Regions from separate parts of the Pedobacter roseus genome, predicted to be linked through region 2. Evidence: riboswitches for the same ligand, from Rfam matches in the RefSeq annotation. Region 2 holds a riboswitch; the other holds the start of a gene.
What was found. A riboswitch is a leader RNA that binds a small molecule or an ion and turns the genes downstream of it on or off. The one in region 2 is predicted to bind cobalamin.
Positions count from the first base shown of each region.

Region 1: another riboswitch for cobalamin. It lies ahead of metE (5-methyltetrahydropteroyltriglutamate--homocysteine S-methyltransferase); the one in region 2 lies ahead of H9L23_RS10845 (TonB-dependent receptor).

Region 1 is NZ_CP060723.1:5,355,343-5,367,970, forward strand. Features, by position in the region: gene mfd (transcription-repair coupling factor) at 1-2,746, shown strand, start outside; gene H9L23_RS22080 (DUF3820 family protein) at 2,850-3,071, shown strand; gene H9L23_RS22085 (DsbA family oxidoreductase) at 3,454-4,122, opposite strand; gene H9L23_RS22090 (M14 family metallopeptidase) at 4,413-7,109, opposite strand; cobalamin riboswitch at 7,723-7,931, shown strand; gene metE (5-methyltetrahydropteroyltriglutamate--homocysteine S-methyltransferase) at 8,127-10,460, shown strand; gene H9L23_RS22100 (acyl-CoA thioesterase) at 10,576-10,962, shown strand; gene H9L23_RS22105 (class I SAM-dependent methyltransferase) at 11,024-11,692, shown strand; gene H9L23_RS22110 (phosphatidate cytidylyltransferase) at 11,818-12,627, opposite strand.
Region 2 is NZ_CP060723.1:2,593,359-2,605,986, reverse strand. Features, by position in the region: gene gatB (Asp-tRNA(Asn)/Glu-tRNA(Gln) amidotransferase subunit GatB) at 1-1,136, shown strand, start outside; gene H9L23_RS10875 (TlpA disulfide reductase family protein) at 1,136-2,248, shown strand; gene H9L23_RS10870 (response regulator transcription factor) at 2,352-3,041, shown strand; gene H9L23_RS10865 (RluA family pseudouridine synthase) at 3,351-4,073, shown strand; gene H9L23_RS10860 (chloride channel protein) at 4,149-5,939, shown strand; gene H9L23_RS10855 (sigma-54-dependent transcriptional regulator) at 6,102-7,505, opposite strand; gene H9L23_RS10850 (serine hydrolase) at 7,611-8,858, opposite strand; cobalamin riboswitch at 8,942-9,137, shown strand; gene H9L23_RS10845 (TonB-dependent receptor) at 9,233-11,269, shown strand; gene H9L23_RS10840 (YncE family protein) at 11,266-12,393, shown strand; gene H9L23_RS10835 (YncE family protein) at 12,403-12,628, shown strand, end outside.

The DNA.
Region 1 (12,628 bases), 2.8 Mb from region 2:
AGAATTTTTTGGCGATGAGGTAGAAAGCATCAGAAGTTTTGAGATCGAAAGTCAGCTTTCGGTGACCGATGTTAAATCTTTAACCATTGTACCTAATGTGCAGGCCAAGTTTTTAACGGAAAGCAATATCAGTATTCTTGATTACATTGATCAGGATACCCAGCTTTGGTTTAAAGACGTAGAGTTTACTTTAGACATTGTTAAAGCAGGATATAAAAAAGCTGTCGAACTTTGGAAAGCTTTGCCAGCGGCAGATAAAACCCAAAACCCAGAGTGGATCGACCCTAAGTTTGCTTTTAGCGACGAGAAATTATTGGGCGATCACCTTCAGGATTTCCCATTAGTAGAATTCGGCAAACAGTTTTTTTATAAAACTGATAATCGTTTCGAGTTTGAAACCAAACCCCAGCCATCCTTCAATAAAGATTTCAACCTGCTCATTCATAACCTAAAGGAGAATGAAAAAGCGGGGATTATCAATTTTATTTTTACCGATTCGCCAAAGCAGATCGAACGTTTATATGCCATTTTAGAGGATATTGATAAAACGGCCAAGTTTACACCAATCAATAGCATGCTGCGCGAGGGATTTGTTGATCCGCAGATCCAGACGGCATTTTACACCGATCACCAGATTTTCGACCGATATTATAAATACAAGCTAAAAAAAGGCTACCAGAAAAGTCAGGCCATTACTTTAAAAGATTTAAGGGAGCTTAAATCCGGCGATTATGTTACCCATATTGATCACGGAATCGGCAAATACGCAGGGCTCGAAAAGGTTGAGGTAAATGGCAAAACTCAGGAAATGATCCGCTTAATTTATGCCGATAACGACCTGCTTTATGTAAACATCAACTCCTTAAACCGCATTGCCAAATACAGCGGCAAGGAAAGCGGTGTACCCAAAATGAATAAACTGGGTACGGATGCCTGGGACAAGCTAAAAAAAACTACTAAAAAAAAAGTTAAAGATATCGCCCGGGATTTGATTAAGCTTTACGCTTTGCGCAAAACCCAGGCCGGAACGGCATTTTCTCCGGATAGCTATTTACAAACTGAACTGGAAGCTTCTTTTATTTACGAAGATACCCCCGATCAGTTAAAGGCAACTCAGGATGTGAAAAAAGACATGGAATCGCCACATCCAATGGACCGTTTGGTTTGCGGTGATGTAGGCTTCGGAAAAACGGAGATCGCCGTACGCGCAGCATTTAAAGCGGTAGCAGAGGGCAAACAGGCAGCGATATTGGTGCCGACTACCATTTTAGCCCTACAGCATTTTAAAACCTTTTCTTCACGTTTAAAAGATTTTCCGGTTACGGTTGATTACATTAACCGCTTCAAAACCAGTAAACAGATTAAAGATACTTTGGCTGAAGCAGCAGCAGGTAAAGTTGATATTTTAATCGGAACACATCGTTTACTGAGCAAGGATGTAAAGTTTAAAGATCTCGGCATCATGATTATTGATGAAGAGCAAAAATTTGGCGTTACAGCAAAAGAGCGTTTAAAAGCAGTACGTGTAAATGTTGATACCTTAACACTAACCGCAACACCGATTCCGAGGACATTGCATTTCTCTTTGATGGGGGCAAGGGATTTATCGATCATCAGCACACCGCCACCAAATAGGCAACCAGTAAGTACCGAATTGCATGTTTTTAATGATAAATTGATCCAGGAGGCTGTTCAGTTCGAATTAGACCGTGGCGGACAGGTATTTTTTATCCATAACCGGGTAAACGACCTGATGCAGTTGGGTGGAATGATTCAAAAACTGGTTCCAAAAGCAAGGATCGGTATCGCGCACGGGCAGTTAGACGGCGATCAACTGGAAGATGTAATGCTCGATTTCATCAATGGAGAAAAAGATGTTTTAGTAGCCACAACTATTATAGAAGCAGGTTTAGATATTCCGAACGCCAATACCATCATCATTAACCATGCGCACATGTTTGGTTTAAGCGATCTGCACCAGATGCGTGGCAGGGTTGGCCGAAGCAATAAAAAAGCTTTCTGTTATTTACTCTCACCACCTTTATCTACTTTAACCTCCGAAGCCCGTAAGCGTTTAAGCGCTATCGAAGAGTTTTCTGATCTTGGCAGTGGTTTTAATGTGGCCATGCGCGATTTAGATATCCGTGGAAGTGGTAATTTACTGGGTGCAGAGCAAAGTGGTTTCATTGCCGAAATCGGTTTTGAAATGTATCATAAAATATTAGACGAAGCCATTCAGGAGTTAAAAGAGGCTGAGTTTAAAGGGCTCTTCGAAAACGAACCAGCCCGTCCGTTTGTGGGCTTTACGCAGGTAGATACCGATCTGGAATTATATATTCCGGATGCTTACATTACCAATATTACTGAGCGTTACAATTTATATACCGAGCTCTCTAAACTCGATAACGAAGGCGAATTGGCCATTTTTGAAAAACACCTTGCCGATCGTTTCGGACCGGTTCCTCCACAGGTAAAAACCATGCTCAGCGTGGTGCGTTTACAATGGCTGGGCAAAAAATTAGGTTTTGAGAAAATTAGCTTTAAGAAAAACAGTTTACGAGGATATTTCTTAAGCGATAAACAATCGGCATATTTCGATTCGAATACCTTTACCAAGATTTTAACTTTTGCGCAGAACCACCCACGTATGTGTAATTTAAAAGAGATAAAAAATACCTTAAGGATTGCTTTTGACAATGTAAAAACCGTTGAGGAAGCAATAGAAACTTTAGAATTAATTGATTAAAAACGTTAATTCAGTCAACGGACTGACTCAATTAACGTTAATTCGGTCAATGAACTGACTGAATTAATGTTTTTCAAATTATCAGCACTACCTTAAAATAAAAATGTTAGACCCAACCTTATTACTCGATTTAGTGAAAATGCAAATGCCTTATGGAAAGTATAAAGGTTACCTGATCTGCAATATCCCTGAAAGTTATTTGCTGTGGTATAAGGATAAGGGTTTCCCAAAGGGTAAATTGGGCGATTTAATGGCTACTATGTTCGAAATTCGGGTGAATGGTTTGGAGTATTTATTAACTCCGTTGAAGAATCAAAATCGGTAGTTAAGCCGATAGGTTAATGCGGGCATTTATTCCAGGCCATTGTAATCCTGAGTAAAAAGTGATGGTGCAGGTATAGGCGAATCGTCATTCCCAACTTGATTGGGAATCGTAATGCATTATTAGGACAGCTGGTTGATTAAGATTCCCGCCTGCGCGGGAATGACGACCGTATTTAGAATCTTTCATCCTGAGCGTAGTCGAAGGACCTAATGTGCATTGATTTCTTTCAATAGATGCTGAAATAAATGTAGCAAGACGAATCCTTATCTCCCGCAGATCAAAAAGATTTTCGCAGAAAAATCTGCGAAAATCAGCATAATCTGCGGGAAACAAACCTATATCTCACAACCATTCTCATCACAAACCGCATCATTATTTTTATTTAATGAGGTAAGTGTGGTTTAGGCTGAGTTTCTTTCCACTCGGCAAAACTTTGGGTAAGCGCATCTGTGAAAGCCTGAACTGGCTGAGCGCCCGAAACGCCATATTTGCGGTCCATTACAAAATAAGGTACGCCACGGATGCCTAAATTCTGGCTTTCATAAATATCGTAGCGCACGGCTTCAGCAAATTGATCACTATTTAAAACTGCTACAGCTTCATCCTTATCCAAGCCAATTTCAACTGCAAGATCAACTAAGACATCCGTTTCGCCAATATTTTTACTATTAACAAAATGGGCTTCAAATAATTTTTCTTCGGCTAAATCCTGAAGATTATGTTTGGCAGCTAAATGGATTAAACGGTGTGCGTTAAAAGTATTAGCAGGGATATTGGTATCGAAATCGATGCTTAAGCCTGCATTCGCCGCCATATCAACCACCTGCTTTGTCATCTGTTTGGCTTGCTCAACCGGCATTCCTTTACTTCTCGAAAGGTAATCGTATACTGTTTCATTATTGGTATTGTGATACTCCGGATTGAGCTGAAAACTCTTCCAATCTATTTCAATTTCATTTTTGAAGGGCAATTTTTCAATTGCCTGCTCAAAATGTCTTTTCCCGATATAGCAAAACGGACACATTACGTCCGACCAGATTTCTACTTTCATAATACAAAATTAAGCGGATTATAATTGGCTATAGTAAGGCAAAAGTAAAAAGCCACTATCGTTTAGGATAGTGGTTATCATGTCTCAATAGAATTTATATCTAGATATCGTCATTTCGACCGCAGTGGAGAAATCTTTGAACTATGTTAAAAGATTTCTCCATTTCGCTACGCTTCAGTCGAAATGACGACCTTTGTATTAAATTTGTCAATGGTAGTTTGCTGAAGAAACAGCATAAATGCAATTTATGCATTTCGATAAGCTCAATATGACCAAAAACTCAATTATAATTATTTATACAACTGGTTAAATATCAGCTTAAAAGTACCATGCGTTTGTGCCCTGAAAGCAATTTCCGGACCGAATGCTAGCAGTTTTCCTTTGCCAACTTTTGCTTCAAAAGCCGTTACACCATCTTGAAGATAGGCTTGCCCCCAGGCCCAGCCACTGCGCAGTGGCGTAGCTGTTTCGAACCACATTAAAGGTTTAATCTTTCCGGAAGCAATGGCATCGCCAGTGAGTTTAAAAACCGGACTATTATCAAAATATACATCGGCTTCCTTTTCCATTCCCCAATTGGTGGGTAAAGAGGTATCTACGCCAACATTTAACACACTTCCAGGAACATAGTATTTTTCAGCTGGTAACCTTTTTTCTTCTCCGTTTACAATTTCTACCATCGCATTGCGTACCGGAAGATTTAAGTGATAAGCCAGGTTGGTACTGCTGCCAATGGTTACAATATTGCCACCAGCCTCTAAGAATTTCTTTAACTCAGGGATTGATTTATCAGCGTTAATCCTGCCTAAACGGTTTCTAAATTCCTGTGGAATTTCATCTGCCTTTGGTCCGAAAGATCTGTTTCCATTGGCGCCGCCCTGAACCGATGGAACTGCACCACCTACAAAAATGATCACATCGTATTTAGATTTTAAGTTTCCGGCATCAATATCCTGAGGATAGATTACTGTGGCGTTGTAATGATACTGTTCCATTAAAAACCGCACCCAACCCGAGGCCATTGAACCACCGTAGGTATCCCAAAGTGCAATTCTGGCTGTCGAAACTTTAATTTTATTTTTAGGGGCAGCAGCCGTTTTTAGTTTAATGTTTGCTTTTTCCAATACCGGTTTTCCTGCCGATGAAACATAAAAATCTCCATTTTCAGAAGAGCGGTAAACCTCAACTTTGTTTTTCAATAAATCATTAACTGCGGAATAAGAATCATTTTGTGCTGCACTTAATACATATTCTGATCCATTTGGCAGTTTATTCTCTGGTTTTAAAAGTTCCCCATAAGGATTTTTTTCAAAGGGACCTGAAAAGTCGTCCAGAATACGGTCGAATTTAACATCCATTAAATAAGCCAAAGTCCATCCGGCAGCATCATAAGGTGGAATTGGCGCACCTCCTTCGTATTTAAAATCGTTTGGATGATCCTGAGGCTCAAACATATCCAACACATGTGGACGGAAAGCCTGATCAGTTTTTACCACGTAGCTTCCCGCAGGATAATTTTTACCTGCAACTGCAAATGAAGCGGTTGCTTTTTGTACCACAATTCCCGTTCTGATCAATGCATTTAAAAACTTAATGGCAGAGTTAAAATCGGGCTGATCTGCAGATAAAATATAACCCCGTGGATCACGGTTTGCAGGAGCTTTCATTACCGTATCAAAAGCTTTCATACTGATCTGTCTCCTTGGTCCAAAATCAGCATCTCCACCAGCAATGGGGGCACCTTTTTCGCCCTTTGCAGCATTATTAATGGCCTCAATTTTCTTTGGAGAGAAAGACCATGTATCTTTTTTGCCTCTTTCGATCGAATTTCTGCCCATTTGATAAATGTTGTACAATAATTCGTCGCGGTAACGCTGTGCATAACCTAAAACCGCATAGTTTAAAGAAACTGAATAATCGATTGAGTTTTTAAAATACCATTTTCTAGGCGTAATTGGATTTGGCGAATCACCGCTTGGCAGTAAACGCGACGGAACCAATGGAATTTCAGAAGGGGTAGGGTTCCCGATAATTTCTGTTAAAAGCCCAACCATATTGTGGAAATAGGTTGTAGTTCTTAATCCACCATTGTACCAGGTAGAATAAACCGAGCCGCCACGCTGCGTATAACCAGGCTTGTTTTCTACATTCATCCTGTTGTGCATCGCCGCTCCCACAGCATCTAAACTGGTTAATATCGTAGGGTCGAAAACATAATTAAAAGGATCACGATAAGGCGGACCAGCAACAACTGTTCCCGCAGGACCAGCCTGATGGTGGTTATACATAATCTGAGGGATCCACTCTACAAAAAGCTGACGGCCGATATTTTGTGTTTCTTTAAGGTTTAACATAAAGAAGTCGCGGTTATTATCATGTCCCGCATATTTCTCATACAAAACAGGCAGTCCGGAGGTTGTTCGTTTTTTTGGATCCTTATCCCTCATGTACCAATTGCTCACCAATTCCTGCCCATCGGGGTTGGCATGTGTAAACAAGATGATTACATTATCTAAAATACGTAAGGTCTCAGCATCAGTTCTGGAAGCAAATTCATATACTGTTTCGATCAATTGATGGGCACCAACTACCTCGTTTGCATGAAGGCCTCCATCTATCCAAACTACTGCTTTTCCTTCCTGTGCCAATGCTTTGGCCTGCTCAGGCGTAATTTCGGCATGGGCCAGTTGTTGTGAAATTTCTTTATAACGATCTAATTTCTTTAGGTTTTCAGGTGAAGAAACAATCAGCATATATTGACTTCTTCCTTCTTCGGTTTTCCCGATATCAACCAGTTTAACACGGTTAGAAGTTGCTGCAAGCTTTTTAAAGTACGCTTCTGTTTGGGTATAATTGGCCAATTGATAATCGTCGCCGATATCAAAACCGAAATGAGATTTTGGCGTTGGTACCTCCTGCGCCAGCACTGCATAGCTGTTTACCATTAAAAAAGCAATGCAAAGCCCTTTAAAGTAGTTTTTTATCATAATAAGGGTGTTTAGTTAGGTAACCAAATATAATAGAGAATCAGCACCAAAAACGGCTTGCTGTAAATTTGTTACAAGTGATTCCATGAGCACACTATTAACCACAGATAAAAAGGATGCACACAGATATAAGTGTTTATGCCCGTTCACCTAATTTATTATGTAACGCGTCGTTGAAATTTTTTAAGGCACTATGTTGGCTTGCTTTGAAAAAACGAACAGGTTATACCGAAGAACGTCGTCAATCCCAAGAGCGGGAAATCAAAAAAACAGATGCAGGACAGAACCCCTTAGCACAATCAAACCTTAACGCAGTGGTTTTGTGTTCAGATTTGCAAAAACATTCAATTAGCATCAACGAACAAAACAAAGTGCCGTTGTTTTTGATGAGGGAGAGGTCGTGTGGAGGCTCCTTGTTGGATTGACAAAGCGCTTTGGGTACTTTGGCGCTCCAAAGTACCATGCCTCCGCGGCATAGAGCGAAAAAATATTTACTATATATGTCCACATAGTCTCTAACTGATGAGAGGTGGTAAAATCAACGCTTACAAAAATACCTTAATCTTTAAATCCTAATCCATACATTTGTACTGATGTAAGTTCTTAACTTTATTTTTCATCAACCGATACAGGTTCCCGGAATTATACCCGGGATTAATAGGGAATCGTGTGCAAATCACGAGCTGTCGCGCAACTGTAAATTCTGTCTTTTAGTAAAAAGACAACGGTCTTATCATTCATGCCACTGTGCCGTTTTACCGGGATGGGAAGGCGATAAGATCGGGAATAAGTCAGGAGACCTGCCTATATTGAATTGACGGTACTTTCGCGTTATAAAGTAATTGGTCAGGTCTGATTGCACACAATAAAATTAAAATTTTATATGCTTGCTTTAAGCTTTTTTGCTGATAAGTGGGCAGGCTGTGCCATAACCTTTCCTTTTTATTTTGAACAGAAATTATTAAAAAATACGGTTTTGAGCTTTTAAACGATTTATTTACTTAATCTTTAAAAGAGATGCTAACGCAAAATCTGGGCTACCCGCGAATAGGTAGTCAAAGGGAATTAAAGAAAATCTGCGAAAATTACTGGGCAGATAAAACTGGGTACAAAAATGTACTTCAGGTGGGCAAAAACATTCGCCACGAAAATTGGAAACTTCAAAAAGAAGCAGGCATTGATGTGATTCCATCAAACGATTTTTCTTTTTACGATCATGTACTCGATCATTCCTTAACTTTTGGGGCAATCCCGAAAAGGTATAACGAGGTAATCCTGAAAAAAGGGAATGAAGAACTTGATCTTTATTTCGCCATGGCAAGAGGTTACCAAAAAGAAGGATTGGATGTAGTAGCGATGGAAATGACCAAATGGTTCGATACCAATTACCACTACATTGTGCCAGAGTTTTACAAAGACCAGCCTTTTAAACTTTTCTCAACTAAAATCATCGATGAGTTTTACGAGGCCAAACAATTGGGTATTACCACCAAACCGGTTCTAATCGGCCCGGTTTCCTATCTTTTATTGGGCAAGGAAAAAGAAGCCGGATTTGAAAAAATAGACCTGATCAAAAACCTGCTTCCGGTTTATATCGAGATTTTATCTCGTTTAGATGCTTTGAATGTAGAACATGTACAGTTTGATGAACCATTTTTGACTTTAGATTTAACCGAAAAAGACAAAAAAGCTTACGAATATGTTTATAAGGAAATTAGAAAAGCTTTCCCAAGGTTAAAGATCGTTTTAGCAACTTATTTCGAGGGTTTAGGTAACAATCTTGCCTTAACTACTTCATTGCCGGTAAATGTTTTACATATCGATCTGGTACGTGCTGAAGATCAGTTAAACAACGTTTTAGCTTTGTTAAAAGAGGATACCACCCTTTCTTTAGGTTTGGTAGACGGAAGGAACATCTGGAAGAATGATTTTGAAAAATCTGTTTCTATCATTAATCAGGCGGTTGAAAAAAGAGGCTTAGATAAAGTATGGATTGCACCATCCTGTTCATTAATCCACTCACCGGTTGATCTGGACAATGAAACCAACGAAAAAAATTTATCGGCAGAAATTAAACAATGGCTGGCCTATGCAAAGCAAAAAATTGCTGAGCTGGCTACCTTAAAAAAACTCATTACGAACGAAAGCCCTGCATCTACCCTGCAAAAGCTGGAGGAAAACAAAATTGCAATCGCTAACCGTAAAGTTTCAAAGATCATCCATAATCCGGCAGTAAAAGAACGTGTTTCGGCCTTAAAAGAGCAGGATGTCGAACGTCTGAGTCCATTTTCGGCAAGAAAAATCAAACAACAGGAGCTTAATCTACCCATTTATGCTACCACCACCATCGGATCTTTCCCTCAAACAGCAGAAGTAAGAAGCTGGCGGGCCAAGCTTAAAAACGCAACTTTTACTGTTGAAGAATATGATAATCTAATTGAGCTGGAAACCGAAAAAGCAGTAAGATGGCAGGAAGAAATCGACCTGGATGTACTCGTACATGGGGAATTTGAACGTAACGACATGGTTGAATACTTCGGTGAGCAATTAGATGGTTTCGCTTTCTCTAAAAACGGATGGGTACAAAGCTATGGCTCGCGCTGTGTAAAACCACCAATCATTTTTGGTGATGTTTCGCGACCAGAACCTATGACAGTGAAGTGGACCGCTTATGCGCAATCGCTTACTTCGAAATACATGAAAGGTATGTTAACTGGTCCGGTTACCATTTTACAATGGTCGTTTGTACGTAATGATCAGCCACGATCAGAAACCTGTACACAAATTGCTTTAGCCATCCGAGATGAAGTTTGCGACCTGGAGAATGCAGGTATTAAAATCATTCAGATTGATGAACCCGCCATTAGAGAGGGTTTACCTTTGCGCAAGGCAGATTGGCAAAATTACCTGAACTGGGCGGTTAAAGCCTTTAAAATTTCGGCTAGTGGCGTAAAAGACGATACACAGATTCATACGCACATGTGTTATTCTGAATTTAACGATATCATCCAGAACATTGCCGATATGGACGCTGACGTGATCACGATTGAAACTTCACGTTCGCAGATGGAACTATTAGACGCTTTTGCCGATTTTAAATATCCAAACGAAATTGGTCCGGGTGTATACGATATCCACTCCCCAAGGGTTCCGAGGCGGGAAGAAATGGTTCAATTATTGAAAAAAGCAAAATCCGTTATTCCTTCAGCGCAACTGTGGGTAAACCCTGATTGTGGCTTAAAAACCCGCGGATGGGACGAAACCAAAAAAGCATTGATCGAAATGGTTGAAGCGGCAAAAGAGATGCGTAAAACGGAAGAAGTACTATCAGCAGATCTTCAGGCAAATTAATTGCCTCAATTGTTACCCCAGAGAGACGACAGTTTTCTCTGAAGCAAGCCCTTACTTTGACAACTTTCTAATCAGAAAGTTGTCAAAGCTTTTTACTCATCATATATTTACCCTCATGACCTTAGAAGAAAGAATAGAAAACTCAAAAACCAGTATTTTTAAAGCCGTTTTCCCAAATACAACCAACCATTACGATACGCTTTTTGGCGGCACCGCCATGCATTTAATGGACGAAGTTGCTTTTATTACCGCCACACGTTTTAGCCGCCAGATTATGGTAACGGTAAGCAGCGATCGGATAGATTTTAAAAAACCAATCCCAGCGGGTACCATCATAGAGCTTATTGGTAAAGTAAGCCATGTTGGGAATACCAGTTTAAAGGTTAATGTAGAAATTTACATTGAGCAGATGTATGCCGAAGGAAGGGAACTGGCCGTACATGGCGATTTTACTTTTGTAGCCATCGATGAAAACAAAAAACCGGTACAGGTAATCAAATAATGTTATAAGTTTTAGCTAAGATGGTATAAAAATCATCAGGTTTAAATCTTTAAATTTGATTATGGAGCATCAACATTCTGAAGAAGATTTAAAAAATATTGCGAAGCAATTGGGCTGTCCTGAAGGCGAACATGGCATTAAAACAGGCGAGATGATGCACGCCAGTAATCTTGGAATGACCAGCTCGGCCATTGTTGCATTAAACCTACAAAACAATAATACCATTTTAGAAATCGGCCATGGAAATGGTGGGCATATTGCTCAATTATTATCAAAAGCGGAAAATTTAAAGTATTATGGAGCTGATATTTCAGAAACAATTATTGCCGAAGCAGAAAAAATCAATCAGGATTTTGTTGATAAAGGTATTGTCCATTTTGAGCTAACGGATGGAGCTACGCTACCCTTTGAAAATAATCAGTTCGATAAAATTTTTACCGTCAATACCATTTATTTCTGGAGCAATCCAAGTAAATACCTTAATGAAATTAAGCGCACTTTAAAACCAAACGGCATCCTTGCCTTATGCTTTGCAGATAAAAATTTTATGCAAAATCTTCCTTTTACTGCTTATGGTTTTACGCTTTATGAGGTAGAAAAAGTACAGGAGTTATTGGCAAGTGCTGGCTTCCAAATTAAAAATACCCTTAAAAAATTAGAACAGGTACAGAGTAAAACAGGTGAGCAGGTAGAAAGAGAATATTATGTTGTGGTTGCTTCCACTAAATAAATCTATAGAAAAATCATAGTCCTCGTTTGTAACGAGGATTAGCGAGAATAGCGATTGCATCGCTAATAACAAACTACATTAATATGAACCTCATTTATTTGTGCTTTCGTGTCTTTGTGGTTAATCTAATACAAAATCAAATACAAATAGGCATAAACCACCGGTGCAGCCAACAACAACCCATCAAAACGATCTAGCAAACCGCCATGTCCTGGTAATAATCCGCCACTGTCTTTTGTATCCAAGCTGCGTTTAAGCATCGATTCTACCAGATCACCCAGTGTACCAAAATTTGCAATTAATAAGGCCATACCAGCCCATACCCATGCCGGACTTTCTGTAAACCAGAACGACAGGCCAAAAGCAACCAGCACGCTGGTAAACATCCCTCCAAAAAAACCTTCCCAGCTTTTCTTTGGCGAATGGCGTTCGAACAGTTTTCGTTTACCGTATTTTACACCAAAAAGATAGGCCCCGGTATCATTTGCCCAAAGCATTAATAAAAAGGCCAGTGGAAGATGAAAGTTATATTCGTTCCAGTTTTTTAAGAAGCCGAGTGCGTGAAAAAAACAAAAAGGAATCGTTACGTAAACAAAACCAACAAAAGTGTAAGAAATATTGGCGAACGGAATTTTGTTTTTCTTATACAACTCGGTAATAAAAACCGAGAAAATTAAAGGAATACAAAGCAACAGGTATTTCACATCATATTTTAAGTAATGTAAACCTGCTGCCATTAAAAATATCAAAGATCCGGCAACCAAACCAATATTCCGGTGTGGCCTGATGCCTGAATTTTTAATCAACTTATAAAATTCGAATAAAGATAAAACGCTTAAAATTAGGTAAAATGCAGTAAATGCATAACTCCCCAAAAGGATCGAGCCAAGCATTACAATGGTAAAAAAGAAAGCGGTTATTGCCCTGGTTTTCATG
Region 2 (12,628 bases):
TAAATGGCTTTTTGGAACTTCAGCTTGCTGATGGCTCTATAAAAAGGATCGGTATTAACCGGATCCACTTAGAAGAGGATGCAGGAAAAAGTATCCACGATCAGGATGATAACTATTCGCTGGTTGATTTAAACCGTGCCGGCGTGCCTTTAATCGAAATTGTGACAGAACCTGATATTCGCAGCTCGGAAGAAGCTTCTGTATTGCTGAGCGAAATCAGGAAACTGGTAAGGCATTTAAATGTGAGTGATGGTAACATGGAAGAGGGCAGTTTGCGTTGCGATGCCAATATTTCAATACGTCCGCAGGGCACTACTGAGTTTGGAACACGCTGCGAAGTAAAAAACCTAAACTCGATGCGTAACGTACGTAGGGCTATGGATTTCGAATTTGGACGTCAGGTAGAAGTGATCAATAATGGTGGAAGGATTATTCAGAGTACCTTGAATTTTGATGCTGATAAAGGCACTACTTCTCCAATGCGTACCAAAGAAGAAGCCAATGATTACCGTTATTTTTCTGATCCTGATTTACAGCCGATTTATATTTCTGATGAATGGTTGGGAGAGATTAAATCATTGATGCCCGCTTTGCCAAACGAAATTTCGGAGCAAATGATTGCCGAATTTGGGATCAGCAAGGCAGATGCAGCATTATTTGCAGAGGATTTAGGTCTTTTGGTTTATTTTAATGCAGCCAAGCCAGTTGTAAATAATAAAAAAAGCCTGATTAATTGGTTAATCGGTCCAATAAGGGCTGTTTTAAATGAAAAAGGGATCAGCATTGCTGAGTTTAAGGTAAAACCTGAGCAATTGGCTGAGGCAATTAACCTGGTTGATGATAAAAAAATCACCCAACAGATTGCCATTCAGCAATTATTACCAGCTGTTGAATTAGAAGAAAATGCAAAAGTGACCGATTTGGCACTATCATTAAACTTACTTATTTCTGATAATGGAGATGAATTGAGTGGTTTTATTGATGAAGTGTTAAATAAATATCCTCAGCAGGTAGAAGCGTACAAGAAAGGTAAAAAAGGCGTTTTAGGGTTGTTTGTTGGCGATGTAATGAAACTGGCCAAAGGTAAAGCCGATGCAAAAAAATTAAATGAATTAATACTTGAAAAACTGAAATAATGAGACTAAAACAATTGAGCCTGATCATGCTGATCGCGATTGCCTTCACTGCATGTAAACCAAAAGACAGCTTTACCATTGATGGAACTTTCAAAAATCCCGGAACGGAAAAGAAAGTGTTTTTATATGGCATGCAAAACAGCAATATGGTTGCAATTGATTCGACCAATTTATCTGAGAAGGGAGAATTTAAGTTTATACGTAAAACCCCATCGGTTGATTTTTTCAGGGTATCATTAGGTAACCATGAATTTATGCTGATTGCAAAAAATGGTGATGATATTAAACTTGAAGCTGATATAGCGGATAAAACGATGGCTTACAAAATTTCTGGTGCAAACGAAGTTGAAAAACTATCAGAGCTGAATGCCATCAGAAACAATTTTGCAAAACAGGTAGAAAAATTGCAGGCAGATTTTGAAGCAAAAGTAGCCACTCAACCACAAAATAGAGCGGCTGTGTTAGAATCGATGAAACCACAATACGAATCTTATATCAATCAGTTAAATACCCAGATCATTAAATTTGCTAAAGATAATAAAGGAACACTTGCCAGTTTTTATGCGATGAATACTTTAAGTCCGCAGGAATTTGAAGCCGAACTGGTTCAATTTGCTGATGAAGTTAAAGAAGAAATTAAAGGTAATGCTACAGTTGATGCTTTTGTAAAGCAGATGGCTTTATTAAAGGCTGTTCAGGTAGGTCAGGTTGCGCCTGCATTTACCATTAATACCGCAGATAATAAACCGGTAAGTTTATCAGATTATAAAGGAAAATATGTGCTGATCGATTTTTGGGCTTCATGGTGCCAGCCATGCCGTCAGGAGAACCCGAACGTAGTTAAAGTTTACAATAAATACAAAAGCAAAAACTTCGATATCATTGGTATTTCTTTAGATACCGACAAAGCAGCATGGTTAGGGGCGGTAAAGGCTGACGGATTAACCTGGACGCACGTTTCAGAATTGAAAGATTTTAATGGCGAAACGGTTAAAAAATACCAGGTACAAGCCATCCCAACTTCTTACCTGGTTGATCCATCAGGAAAAATTATAGCTAAAAACTTGCGTGGTGATGAATTAGAGGGGTTTTTAGCCAAAACGTTACGTTAAAACAAATTCCATGTTAAACTAATTTAAGTAATTAACAATTTCTTAACTTAGGCTTAACTAAATATTGCATCATAGACACTACTTTCGTAACAAATATTTAACTATGAACAACGCAGGTCAGAAAATATTAATTGTTGATGATGAACCAGATATTCTGGAACTTATTGAATATAACCTAAAAAAAGAAGGTTATCAGGTTTTCACAGCTACCAATGGCCAGGAAGGAATTACTGTTGCGAAAAAGGTTCATCCGGATTTAATTATCCTGGACATTATGATGCCTAAAATGGATGGGATAGAGGCTTGCCGTTTAATGCGTGCAATTCCTGAATTTAAGAATACCTTTATGGTTTTCTTAACCGCCAGAAGTGAAGAATATTCTGAAATAGCAGGTTTTAACGTTGGTGCCGATGATTATATCGCAAAACCAATTAAGCCGCGTGCTTTGGTTAGCCGCATTAATGCTATATTAAGAAGAAATACAGGGACAGAAGAAGTATCTGAAAACAAGTTGGAAATCGGTGATTTAGTTATCGATCGCGAAGCTTACCTGGTTTTTCAAGGTGGAAACAAAGTGGTGTTGGCCAAAAAAGAATTTGAACTTTTATACCTATTGGCTTCAAAACCAGGAAAAGTTTATACCAGGGAGTCGATCCTTAAAAATATCTGGGAAGACTCGGTAGTGGTAACCAATAGAACCATTGATGTGCATATTCGCAAACTAAGAGAAAAATTAGGCGAAACTTATGTATCAACTGTAAAAGGGGTAGGTTATAAGTTTGAGTTGTCTTAATTTTTTTTTTACCACAGATAGACACAGATTAACACAGATTAACACAGATTTTTTTTCTGGTGCTTAATCTGTGTTTTTTTATGCATTGTAATTTCGCGTCATTCCCAACTTGATTGGGAATCGTAATGCAATAGGCTTTAAGATTCCCACCTGCGTGGGAATGACGAATCGCCCAAAGCCGTTATCTAAACTTCTTTTTTTATTAAACTGACTACTCAAGAAGAAGATTATCAAGTTAAAGTTGTGGTTAATTTCTGAACCAATAAAAAATAAAATCGTACTTTTGCGCTTCATTAATTACAGCACAGTTTGAAATTTCCAAATTTTAAAGACCTTATTCTTTTCGAAGACAACGATTTTATTGTGATCAATAAACCTCCATTTCTGGCCTCGCTTGACGAGCGTGGTGGATCAGGAGAAACCAATGTATTGCGCTTAGCTAAACAATACAGTGATGATGCACAGGTTTGTCACCGTTTGGATAAAGAAACTTCTGGCGCTTTAATTATCGCTAAAAATCCTGAAGGTTACCGCCATGCTTCGATGCAGTTCGAAAGAAGAAAGGTGAGTAAGACCTACCACGCTGTAGTAGACGGACATGTTATTTTTGATGATTTAACTGTTGATCTACCCATTTTAAACGATGGCAATAAAAATGTAACCATTGATAGGGCTGAAGGTAAACGGGCAGAAACGATATTTAACTCTTTAAAATACTATAAACACTATACTTTGGTGGAGTGTAAGCCGATTACCGGTAGAATGCACCAGATCCGTATTCACCTGGCTACACAAAGGGCGGCTATTGTGGGCGATGATATGTATAAAGGTAAACCGGTTTTTCTTTCCTCGATTAAAAGAGGTTATAAATTAACCAAGGGTGAAGAGGAGCAACCAATAATGAAACGTTTTGCTTTACATGCCCGCCATTTGGTTTTTAAAGGACTCAACGATCAGGATATTGTGATCGATGCGCCATACCCAAAGGATTTTGCAACATTAATTAAATTATTGGACAAATTTGATGCATAAAAGAAGCCTTTAAATTGGCTTCTCCCTTTGTTTTTGTTACTTTTGGGCATCGCCCTCTATTTAAAAAACAATAGAATGTACATCAGATTTGTAAATTACCTTGATAAGATTAACCAGTACCGAAAATCTAAAATATCAAACCGTAATTTCTTAGTTATCCTTGCTGTAATTGTCGGGGTTTTAGCCGGATTGGCTGCCGCTGCTTTAAAAAGTTTAACCCATCACATCGAAGAATTTCTTCAGTCTGATTGGCATTGGAAATATAAATACTACCTGTATTTCATTTTTCCAATGATTGGTATCTTTTTAACTGTTTTGTACATTAAATACTTTATCCGTAAAACTAAGTTCGAAACTGGTTTAACACCGCTACTTTATGCCATTTCAAAAAAATCGAGTAAGGTAGAAGCTCATAACATTTATTCGCAGATTATAACCGCAGCGGTTACCGTTGGTTTTGGTGGCTCGACAGGTTTAGAGGCACCAATTGTAACCAGTGGCTCAGCTATTGGCTCCAATCTTGGCCGTGTATTGGGCTTATCATACCGCGAAATTACCATGTTGGTAGCCTGTGGTGCAGCAGCCGGTATTGCGGGGGCTTTTAATAGCCCGGTAGCGGGGATTGTTTTTGCCATCGAAATTCTATTGCCTGAATTTACCATTCCAGCATTTATTCCGCTTCTGTTATCAGCGGCAACGGCAGCAGTAGTGGCAAGGTTATTTTATACCCAACAGCTTTTCTTTTTGGTTACTGAAGGGTGGAAGGTTAATGCCCTATTTTACTATGTTATTCTAGCCTGTTTTATTGGTTTATTCTCTATCTATTTTACCAAAGCCAATTATGCAGTAAAAGGATTGTTCTATAAAATTAAACATCCTTACACCAAAGTAATTGTAGGCGGTTTAATGCTTGGTGCATTGGTTTTTCTATTTCCTACATTGTATGGCGAAGGGTATATCACGATAAAAGGCTTGCTTAAAGGTGATTATCATACGGTGATCAATAATAGTATTTTTGCCGATTATAGCTCAATTTCTGCCGTAGTTGTGCTGTTTACGGTAGTTACCATTTTTATGAAATCCATTGCTACCCTGGTTACTTTAGGTGCCGGTGGTAATGGAGGTACATTTGCGCCCAGTTTAATTATGGGTGGCTTAATCGGGTTTATCTTTGCTTATGTGGTGAACCTTTCGGGTATAGCACAATTAAACGTTTCTAATTTTATTGTAGCTGGTATGGCTGCTGCTTTAGGTTCCATTATGCATGCCCCTTTAACGGGTATTTTTCTGATTGCCGAAATTACCGGAGGATATATTTTAATGGTGCCATTGATGATTACCACTGCAATTTCTTATGCTATTAACCGCAGTTCACAAAAACATTCCATTTATACCAAAGCACTTGCCGATAAAGGAGAATTACTATCGCACGAGGATAAGGATACAACGGTTTTAAACCAGATGAAACTGAAATACCTGATCGAGAAAAGTTATCCTCAGTTACAGATGAATGACCTGATTTCGGTTAAGATGAATGAAATTTTGCAATCGCATAAAAATATCTGTGCGGTTACAGACGAATTAGGTGATTTTAAAGGTATTATTTATATCGAAGAGTTATTTAATGAGATGATCAACCATCCTGATAAAGGAAATTTAATGGCTTCTCATTTGGTTCAGCCTGCACCGAATACGATTACAGAAAGTGATGAGCTTAAAATGGTATTGGAGAAAATGGAACAGGATAATGTATGGATTTTACCAGTGCTTACCGCACAGAACCAATATTTAGGTTTTGTTTCAAAAACGGCAATCTTTAATAAATACAGGGCATTGCTGATGAGGCAGAATGATTATATGGGATAAGAAGGGTTAGAATGTTCAATGTTGTAAAGTTGAAATGTGCTGTTATAACGTTTAATCAAGCTCGGAAACCCTTGCAACCTTCAAACTTTAAAACATTTCAACTAAAAGGTTGGAATATTGTCCGGAGAACCTTCAAACATTCCAACCCTCAAACTTTTCAACTTATTCAGCTCTCTTTAAGCCGAATTTCTCTATTTTACTGTATAAGTGACTTCTTTGAATATCAATCTCATCAGCAGTTTTTGATACGTTCCAATTGTTTTTTTCCAGTTTAAATTTGATAAATTCACGCTCTGCGTGGTCTTTATAATCCTGGAAATTGTTAAATGAATCGAAAGATGAGGTTAATGCCGAACCGCCTGCTCCGGCAATCTGTGCACTGGTTGCCGCACCTATATTTGTTCCGCCACCTGGGTTAGCAAATGCACGAACATCATTTTCCGTAATTACCCTGTCGCTTAGAATGATCAATCGCTCAATCATATTGTGCAGCTCACGTACGTTACCAGTCCATGGTAAAGCCTGTAATGCAGCCATTCCGCCATCATTTATTTTCTTAACCGGCATTCCATAATCGCTGCAGATACTCTCTAAAAAGTTTTGTGCAATTACAGGAATATCATCCGTACGTTCTGTTAAATGTGGAACATGGATATTAATTACATTTAATCGGTGGTATAAGTCCATACGGAAATTACCATCTTCAATTTCCTTTAATAAATCTTTATTCGTCGCCGCTAAAACACGCACATTTACTTCAATTTCCTTTTCACCACCAACACGCGAAATTTTATGTTCCTGTAAGGCACGAAGAACTTTTGCCTGGGCTGATAAACTCATGTCGCCAATCTCATCCAGAAATAAAGTGCCGCCATTGGCGAGTTCAAACTTACCAATACGCTGTTTAACAGCCGAGGTAAATGAACCTTTTTCGTGACCAAACAGCTCACTTTCAATCAGTTCAGATGGAATTGCAGCACAGTTTACTTCAATTAAGGGACTATCTGCACGGTTTGATTTTTCGTGTAACCAACGGGCTACCAGTTCTTTACCGCTACCATTTGCGCCGGTAATCAGTACACGGGCTTCAGTAGGGGCAACACGCTCGATGGTTTCCTTGATTTTGGAAATACTTTCCGATTCGCCTAAAATTTCACGGGTTTTGCTTGCTTTACGCTTTAAAACCTTGGTTTCGGTAACTAAGGTTCCACGGTCTAAACCATTTCGAACGGTAATCAGTAAACGGTTTAAATCAGGTGGTTTCGAGATGAAATCGAAAGCTCCTTTTTTACTGGCTTCGATGGCCGTTTCAACGGTTCCATGTCCGGATATCATAATAAAAGGCAGATCTGGCTTGATAAGTTGTGCCTGTTCGAGCACTTCCATACCGTCCATCTTATTCATCTTGATATCACAAAGAACCAGATCGAAATTTCCTTTTTTGATCATTTCGAGTCCGTCGATACCGTTATCGGTATCTTCCACATCGTAATTTTCGTATTCCAGAATTTCGCGCAAAGTACTCCTTATCGCACGCTCATCGTCAATTATTAATAGTTTAGCCATTAGAGATGTATTCTTCTATTTGAAATGCGAATATATTATTTTTTAATTAATGTATAGTTTTTTATACAATTTATAGGCTATAAACCATCAATTAAGCGAAAGGTTTTAGTGATTGTAATCCATTTTGAATTTACTCAGATCTGGTTTATGCTTTTTGGTTCTTTTTAATTCAAGATTGTAAATGCTTTGACCAAGATTTTTCATAAAAGGGAAGCAAACCGTATCATATTCGTATTTATTATCATTGAAAATTCCATCTTCGTTACTTTGAATAACGGCAGTCAGAAAATATTCAACTCCATTTTTAAAATCAACGAAATAAGAATTGTCGATAATGAAACCGTAACTGTCGCCATATTTATTAAAAATCCTGATGTTTGGATCTGGCGTTACCAGTTCGCGTCCGTAATAAAGCATTTTTGCATAGGTAGGCCAAAATTCTTTCGGATCATATTTTGGAAAATTACTTTCCGTTGGGTATTTGCTCATGTAGGTGTAAATCAGCTTATAATCTTCTGCAGTCAGGCTAAACCGTTCATCAGCTGAAAAAGCTTCCGGAAAGATTAGTTTCTGCATCAGTTTTTGCTGATCGTTGATGGCAAAGGCATTTTTTCCTGCCAAACTAAATGGCCTATTCACCAGTTTATCGGCACTGTCTAAATAGCCTTTACCCATTATCAGGTTGGTTAATTGCAGTTCATAATCTTTTGGATCATATTGTGCCGGTTGATTATACACCAGTTGGTCTCCGTTATAAAATTTATTTGGATTGGTATGTTTGGCTGATTCGCCTGCATCGCCAATAGCCAAACGGTTCAAAATCCGGCTATCGTTTAGGCCGTTTGCTTTTAATTTTTCGTTAATTTCGGCACGGCCAATAAATTCAAATAAACGGTTAAAGGCATCATTATCGCTGGTAAGCAAAATTTTTTTAACATAATGCTCAATAGAAGGTAAACCATTTTTAGCACTGGTATCTTTTAAAACTTTGGTTTGCCCTTTATACGCACTATCCGTAATCATAGTGCTTTTAGCGGTTAAACCAGTATTTTTTAACTTATTTACTTTCTCGAGGGCAAAAATTACGGCCGCAAGTTTAACCGTACTGGCAGGATAAAAATAATGATGCGGATTTAAATGGTAGCTAAAAGTTTTAAATGTGGGTTTATTCTTCGCGTCACGCTTTATTTGGGTATAGAGAATCTGTATTTGATTATGTTCTGGGTGATTGAGCACAGCCGAAAAAAGTTCGGGTTTACTCTCCATCAATTTCTTTAGGAAAACGGTATCGGTTTTTTGTGCCATAACAGATAAGCTGATCAAAGAAAATGCAATAATTAAAATCCTTTTCATGGGGGGAAATTTGAATCCTAATTTAGCTTTTTCTGTTAAAAAGAGCGGTTTCCATCATCCATTTTACATGTTGTTTAATTTTGCTACCTTTGCAGCGCTTTTGGTTTCCGGCTTTACACCCGGAATTAAAAGGGAATACAGTGTAAATCTGTAACTGTCCCGCAGCTGTAAGCTCCTTAACGGATTTCCAATCAATCTGCCACTGTTCCGACTTGTCGGGATGGGAAGGCCGGAAACCCGGGAGTAAGTCAGAAGACCTGCCTTAGCATTATATTTCATAGCTTTCGGGGATTGAAGCTAAGGGGTGATGTACTTACGTAACCGTATTTCATTTCTTTTCCATCTGTTGGCTGTGGGTTAAACTCACAATCAAAATGACACAAAAACATTCTGCCTATGCGGGCACAATGCGGTTTTTTCTATTTTCTTCCATTTTGTGGACAGGATTTTTATTGCCTTTAAATACCTATGCGCAAACTGACAGTACCAAAAAAGCAACGCAGCTGAAAGAGGTTCAGATCAGGGAGTACCGTTTAACCGAGCAAAGCAAATCACCAACACCGCTTCAGATCTTATCTGGCGAAGATCTGAAAAGAATCAATAGTTTATCAGTGGCTGATGCCATCCGTTACTTTTCGGGTGTACAATTGAAAGATTACGGTGGGATAGGTGGTTTAAAAACCGTAAATGTTCGAAGCCTGGGCACCAACCATACCTCAGTTTTTTTAGACGGCATCCAGATTGGCAATGCACAGAACGGGCAGGTAGATTTAGGGAAATTCTCGCTTAGCAATCTCCAGGAAATTGCTTTATATAGCGGGCAAAAGCCAGAATTACTTATTCCGGCTAAGGGTTATGCTTCGGCAAGCAGCATTTATTTAAAAACCAAAGAACCTGATTTAGAAGGAAACCAGCAACAGCAATTTGAGCTGGGTTTAAAAAGCGGATCGTTTGGATTGATCAATCCTTCCTTAATTTATCGCTATAAAATTAACCAGAATTTAAATGCCAGTATCAGTACCGAATATATACATGCCGATGGGAAATATAAATTCAGGTATACCAATGGTGTTTTTGATACCACTGCGGTAAGAAATAATGGCGATGTAGAACGTTTTCGCTTACAGGCTGCATTGTTTGGCAAATTTAAAAATGGAAAATGGCACGCTCAAGCTTATTCTTTTTTATCAGACAGGGGATTACCAGGTGCAATTGTGGCCAACAGGTTCGATTTTACGCAAAGAATATGGGACCGCGATTTCTTTATCCAGGGGAGTGTAGAGAAAAACCTATCCGATAAATTCAGCATTCTCGTAAATGGAAAATACGCTTATGTTTATCAGCGTTATTTAGACCCCGATTATGTAACCACCACAGGCTTTTTAGATAACCGCTTTAAAGAGCAGGAAGCATACTTATCTGTTTCTGGAAAATATAAAATCAATTCGGTTTGGGAAGTGGCTTATGCATCTGATTATACCTATCAAACATTGGATGCCAATATTTATCGTTTTCCTTACCCAGGCAGGAATACCTTTTTAAATGTGATAAGTTCATCGCTAACACTAGAACAGCTCACCATCCAGGCAAATCTATTGAGCACCACTGTAATGGATCAGGTAAAATTATATTCTTCAGCGGGTAACAAGCAGGTTTTTAGTCCAACGGTAATGCTGTCGTGGAAGTTGTTAAAGGATCGGGACATCAGGATCAGGGCATTTTATAAAGACATTTTCAGGATGCCTACTTTTAATGATCTGTATTATACTTTTATTGGTAATACACTTTTAAACCCTGAGTACACTAAACAATATGATGTTGGTATAACTTATTTCAAAAACTTTAAAAACCATAAATTAAAGTTTATCGATATCCAATCTGATGTTTATTACAATCGGGTAAAAGATAAAATTGTGGCACAACCGGGGGCAAACCTGTACCGCTGGATTATGTACAATATCGGTTTGGTCGATATTCATGGTTTAGAAATTAATACCAAAACCGCATTTGAGCCTTTTGCTGATCTACTGGTTAATATTGGACTGAATTACACCTATCAAAAGGCAGTCGATGTAATTTCAAAACTGGAAGAAACTTATCAGGATCAGATTCCTTATATCCCCGAAAACAGTGGTTCATTTTTAGCACGCCTGGATTACCAAAACTGGCATGCAAACTATGGTTTTATTTACACAGGTTTCCGATATAATCAAAGGGCAAACAACATTTATAATTACATGGAGCCCTGGTATACCCATGATGCAGCCATTGGTTATGAGTTTAAACTAAAAAAAGGAAGTATCAATATCAATGGTGAAGTAAATAACCTGCTTAACCAATACTACGACCTTATTCCAAATTTCCCTATGCCGGGTAGAAATTACAGGCTAACCCTAAATTATAAGCTATGAGGCCTTTAAAATCTACGATATACATATTGCTACTGCTGATTATTGGCGCCTGTAGAAAAGATCCCCAGCCTTTGCCTTCAGAAATTAGCAGGGTAGAACCAGAGCCAACTTCTGCTATTAAAGGTTTTTACCTGGTTAATGAAGGCAATATGAATATGAACAAGGCCTCTTTAGATTATATGGACCTTGTAAATGGCATTTATACCCGCAACTTGTACAATCAGGTAAACCCAGAGGTAACCAAAGGTTTGGGCGATGTGGGAAATGATATTGGACGTTATGGAAACAAGCTTTATGTAGTGGTTAACGTATCGAATAAAGTTGAGGTGTTGAATGTGAAAACCGGAAAGAAAATCGGACAAATCAATATCACCAATTGCCGTTACATCACTTTCAGTAATGGCAAAGCTTATGTAAGTGCTTATTTAGGTAAAGTTGGCGATCCAAAGGCACCGAATGGTATTGTGGCAGAGATAGACACGGCGGCGCTCATCATAAACCGTACTGTTGAGGTAGGCAGACAGCCGGAAGAAATGGCCATTATCGGCACTAAATTATATGTAGCCAATTCTGGTGGTTATAGTCCGCCGGATTATGAGCATACCGTATCAGTAATCGATCTACCCAGTCTTAAAGAAATTAAACGCATTGAGGTTGCCATTAACCTGCATCGCATTAAAGCTGATCGTTATGGCGATTTGTACGTGACCTCACGTGGTGATTATTATACCATCACTTCAAAGCTTTTTGTAATTGATACGCAAACCGATCAGATTAAAAAAGTATTCAATATTGCCGCTGGTAATCTGGTTATTGATGATGATTACGCCTATATCTATAGCACAGAATGGAACTACATAGAGGGTAAAAATAAAATTAGCTATAACATGATCAACGTAAAGGACGAAACGATAATGGAGCGCAAATTCATTACAGACGGTACTGACAAGGACATTAAAATCCCTTACGGAATTGCCGTTAACCCTACCAGTAAAGATGTATACGTAACCGATGCTAAAGATTATGTTACACCCGGAAAATTACACTGTTACAGTCCGGAAGGCCGCTTGAAATGGTCGGTTACCACTGGCGATATACCAGCCCACATTGCATTTATAAACTAAATATATACCATGAGAAATTTTTACACCAAAACAGGTTTAATCCTTATTACTACAGCGGTTATACTGCTTGCTTCATGCAAGAAGGAAGATGTTGAAGAACCTGAGAAACCGAAAACATCAGCAGTAAAAGTTCCTGTAATCTCTGAAACCAAAGGCATTTATATGCTTTGCGAAGGATTGATGGGGAATAATAACAGTGCCATTTCTTATTATGATGTAGCAACCAAAACTGCAG